2 regions of the Serratia fonticola genome follow, and region 1 is predicted to be linked to the other one. Evidence: predicted binding sites of a transcription regulator. Region 1 holds the regulator's gene; the other holds the start of a gene.

Region 1 (2,407 bases):
TGAAGCCTCTTGTTAGCAATTCGCCGCAAGCATACCAGAAACCGGGTAGCAGATCTGTGGCGTTGGGAAATCCACGGCCGTTCACGGCAATGGAAGTACATGGTTGAATTATACCTGATGGATATCAAATTGGCCGCTCTAGCGCATTCATGCGCTCGCGGCATTGGTACGACATAGCTAGGTGATTAAGGTATTCCAACCTTGCTGTATACTGCGCTGCGATAAAAATGTGATTGGGCTGGCAAATCTGTCTGGAACGTTGTGGCTGCAACACGACGGGTACATGATCCATCTTGGAAAAAGGCGTTCTTAATTATGGCAAATCAAGCAACTGGCCTGACGCGTGTCATTAAAGCCGCAGGCTATTCCTATAAAGGTTTAACCGCTGCCTGGCAGAACGAAGCCGCATTCCGCCAGGAACTGGTGGCGACGGTGGTGGCTATCATCGTGGCGGTTTGGCTGGATGTAGGGGCGATAGCGCGCATCTTGTTGATCGGCTCGGTGCTGCTGGTGATGATTGTCGAAATCCTCAACAGCGCGATTGAGGCCGTGGTCGATCGCGTGGGTACGGAATATCACGAGCTCTCCGGGCGGGCCAAAGATATGGGCTCGGCGGCGGTATCGCTGGCAATCATTCTGGCACTGTTCGTTTGGGCTTCGGTACTTTGGCAGCATTTGGCGTGAAAACCAGCGGGTATCGTTGCGATCCCGCTCGCTACCTGCTGATTTTTATTTATTCTTCGGTTCCCAATCCAGACTTAGCTGTATATACTCACAGCAAGACTGTATAAACAAACAGGGGGCGGAATGAAAGCACTAACTACCAGACAGCAAGAGGTCTACGACCTGATTCGCGATCATATTTCGCAAACGGGCATGCCACCGACGCGTGCCGAGATCGCAATGCGCCTGGGGTTCCGCTCACCAAATGCTGCAGAAGAGCACTTGAAAGCACTGGCTCGCAAAGGCGTTATCGAGATCATCTCCGGTGCTTCACGCGGTATCCGCTTGCTGATGGAAGATGAAGAGGGATTACCCCTGGTGGGCCGTGTGGCTGCAGGTGAACCTCTGTTAGCTCAGCAGCACATTGAAGGGCACTATAAAGTGGATCCTTCTCTGTTCAAGCCTAATGCCGATTTCCTGCTGCGCGTTAGCGGCATGTCGATGCGCGATATCGGCATCCTGGATGGCGATCTGCTGGCAGTGCATAAGACTCAAGACGTACGCAACGGCCAGGTTGTCGTCGCCCGCATTGAAGACGAGGTCACGGTCAAGCGCCTGAAGAAACACGGTAACGTCGTCGAACTGCTGCCAGAAAACAGTGAATTCCAACCGATCGTGGTCGATCTGCGCCAGCAGAACTTCACCATCGAAGGCCTGGCGGTGGGTGTGATCCGCAACGGCGACTGGATCTAACCGCTTTACCTCGTATTACAGCCCTTTAAAACGGCAAACCTCGCCCCAACTCTGGGGCGATACATGAGACACTAAGCGGGCGCAGCATGCGGCGCCCTCTACGGTCAAACATGTTCGATCCCTGCAAATTCAGCTACATTGCCACTTTATCTTCAGCTTTAAATCCATGCTTTTACGGGAACATATCGCCATGCGCCTGCTTTCTGCCTTTACCAGTGACACCGACAAAGCTCTGTGGCGTCTGGCATTGCCGATGATCTTCTCCAATATTACCGTCCCCTTGCTTGGCCTGGTGGATACCGCCGTTATCGGCCATCTCGATAGCCCTAGCTACCTTGGCGGGGTCGCAGTGGGGTCAATGGCCACTAGCTTCCTGTTTATGTTGTTGCTGTTCCTGCGAATGAGCACTACAGGGCTGACGGCGCAGGCGCTGGGGGCGCAAGATCCCTACCGGTTGGCTCGCGCCTTTATGCAGCCGTTATTGTTGGCGCTGGTGGCCGGGCTGGCGATTGTGCTGTTGCGAGCCCCGTTGATCACCTTGGCGCTGAACATTGTGGGGGGCGATCGGGAAGTCTTGGTACAGGCCAGGCTATTTTTGGAGATCCGCTGGCTGAGCGCCCCGGCGGCGTTGGCCAATATGGTGTTGCTCGGCTGGTTGCTGGGAGTTCAGTACGTGCGGGCACCGGTGATCCTGTTGATTGTCGGTAACCTGCTGAACATCGTGCTGGATATCTGGCTGGTGATGGGGCTGGGTTGGAACGTGCAGGGGGCCGCGACTGCCACGGTGATTGCGGAGTACGCCACGCTGTTGCTGGGTTTGTGGTTAGCATGGCGGGTACTACACATGCGGGGGATTTCGCTGGCGATGCTGCGCACCGCCTGGCGTGGGGATCTGCGCCGCCTGCTGGCACTTAACCGCGACATCATGCTGCGCTCGTTATTACTGCAACTGTGTTTCGCCTCGTTGACCATTCTGGGAGCCCGCATGGGC
Region 2 (2,407 bases), 1.8 Mb from region 1:
ATAGCTGCTTTGTAAATCGGCCCATGTCCATCTTGTGACCGGTTTTTGCTGAATCACGTCCATTTTTAACTCTTCCCGTTGAATGTCTTAATCCCAAAGAACAGGCAACGATTGTACCTACGGTGGTGCATTTAAACACACCCGATTTTACTATTACCACGTCAGTACCAACTGCCGCTCCAACTGAGGATCGAGCAACGTTACGTGTAGGCCAACCAGGCGCACACCACGCCCTTCTCTCCGCTCCTGCCATGCCTGGCGGGCAACGTTGAGCAAGTCCTCAATATTGAGCACCGGCCAAACGTGCTCCTGGGTGGTTTGCTGGAAGTCCTGGAACTTCAGCTTTACCCCTTGGCGGGCGATATGCAGATCCGGTTTGACCTTGCGCAGCCGCATTTCAAGCTCTGGGTAAAGCTTTTCAACGATTAACGCCTCGCAATCTTCCCACTCATGAATATCGGCCACCAACGTTCGCTCAACCCCTACCGATTTGCGTAAACGATCGGGAGACACCTCACGCTCATCGATACCCTGGCAGCGTTCCCACAGCACCCGGCCAAATTTGCCGAAGCGCTTTAACAAATCGGCCAGATTATAGTTCTGCACATCGGCGCAGGTGATTAGCCCCACCTCTTCCAACCGTTTGGCGGTGACCTTGCCCACGCCGGGGATTTTACTCAGCGGCAACTGCTGCAAGAAAGCGGGCACCTGGGCCGGTGTGATGACGTATTGGCCGTTTGGCTTGTTCAACTCGGAGGCGATCTTGGCGAGGAATTTGATGGGGGCAATGCCCGCCGAAGCGGTCAGGTTCAATTCAGCAGCAATTTCCTGACGGATCTGTTGGGCGATCAGGGTAGCGGAACCGTTGCATTGGGTGCTGTTGGTGACGTCCAGATAGGCTTCATCCAGAGAGAGCGGTTCTATCAGCGGGGTATAGCGGGCAAAGATTTCACGGATATGCAGCGAGGCTTCTTTATAGGCCGCCATGCGGCCCGGTAACAGCGTCAAGTGCGGGCACAGCTTGAGCGCAGTGGCGGTGGGCATTGCGCTATGCACGCCATAACGGCGCGCCGGGTAGTTGGCGGTGCTGATCACACCACGCCGATCGGCGCTGGCACCGATAGCCAGCGGGATATCGCGCAGGCTGGGATTGTCGCGCATTTCTACCGCTGCGAAGAAGCAGTCCATATCGACATGAATGATTTTACGCATCGCGCCTCCAATAACACTGTATAAGTATACAGCTAATTATTAAAAGCTCAATATGGAGAGTGTAGACTAGCAGCGCCCCTGTGTAGGAAATCCCGAGCGGCTAGAGGATTCGGTGTTTTTCCAACATCTCGCGGCGCAGCGCTTCCTTGGCCATGCGCTTTTTGCGCGCATCGCAAGGCTCCGGGCAGTCGCAGACTTTCTCCATCCCCAGCGCGGTAATGCCACCACAGCTGCCCTGCAAGGTTTTGCGCTTGAACACATAGCCCAGCGACATCCCGCCAACCACCAGCAGAAACAGCACAAAGGATGCAGCGAACATCGTCAACATAACGTCTACCCTTTCTTCAGATAGGGTTTGAACGCGTCGGAATAGCGCTCCTCAAACCCCTTGACGGTTTTCACGATCATAAACACCGGGATCCCCAGCAGGTTGGCCAGCGCCATACCCCGCTCCGGCCCCATCACGTTTAACCCGGTAGAAAGCCCGTCCGCCGTCATACACAGCGGGCTGATCACCGTGATCGACACTAAATTGTGGCGGATCGGTTTACCGGTGAGCGGGTCGATAGTATGAGAATAGCGCACTCCGTCCTGCTCGAAGTAGTTTCGGTAATCCCCGGAAGTGGCCATCGCCATCTCACCCGGTTCGATCACCAATAGCGCCTGCTGCTCCCCCCCGGCGGTTGGCCGTTCGATGGCAATGCGCCAAGGCTTCTTCTCGCCGTTATGGCCACGGGTGCGAACTTCCCCACCAATATCCACCATGTAGTTTTTGACGTGCTGCGATTGCAGGTAATGGGCAATCTCATCAACACCGTAGCCTTTGGCAATGGAAGAGAGGTCGACATACAGTTCAGGAATGCGCTTCACCAGCGCATTGCCTTCTACCGCCAGCTTGTCGATCCCCGTCCAGTTACGGCGCTTTTCCAGCTCGGCGGCGCTCGGCACTTTATCCGGCCGCCCTTCCGGGCCAAAACCCCACAGGTTCACCAACGGCCCGACGGTCACGTCCAGCGCGCCGTCGGTCACACGGTTGATGCGCAGCGCTTCCAGCACCACTTCCGTAGTGGCAGCAGAAACCGGGAAAGGTTTGTCCACTTCCCGGCTAGCGTTAAAGCGACTCAGCTCAGAATCAGGTTGATAGGTCGACATCTGATCGTTGACCTGCACCAGCCGTTTGTCGATCTCCGCTTGC

The links. Region 1 encodes LexA, which represses DNA repair genes until DNA is damaged. Its sites were predicted from a motif close to TNCTGTATGTACATACAGNA; they were not measured.
Region 2: dinB (DNA polymerase IV) is a predicted target of LexA. The motif match lies at 1,227-1,246, and genes of this name have one in related genera.

The regions. Positions count from the first base shown of each region.
Region 1 covers NZ_CP011254.1:1,238,167-1,240,573, reverse strand. The annotation lists gene WN53_RS05445 (diacylglycerol kinase) at 316-684, shown strand; gene lexA (transcriptional repressor LexA) at 808-1,416, shown strand; gene dinF (MATE family efflux transporter DinF) at 1,607-2,407, shown strand, end outside.
Region 2 covers NZ_CP011254.1:3,072,862-3,075,268, reverse strand. The annotation lists gene WN53_RS13605 (MFS transporter) at 1-63, opposite strand, end outside; gene dinB (DNA polymerase IV) at 154-1,212, opposite strand; gene nqrM ((Na+)-NQR maturation NqrM) at 1,313-1,540, opposite strand; gene WN53_RS13590 (FAD:protein FMN transferase) at 1,546-2,407, opposite strand, start outside.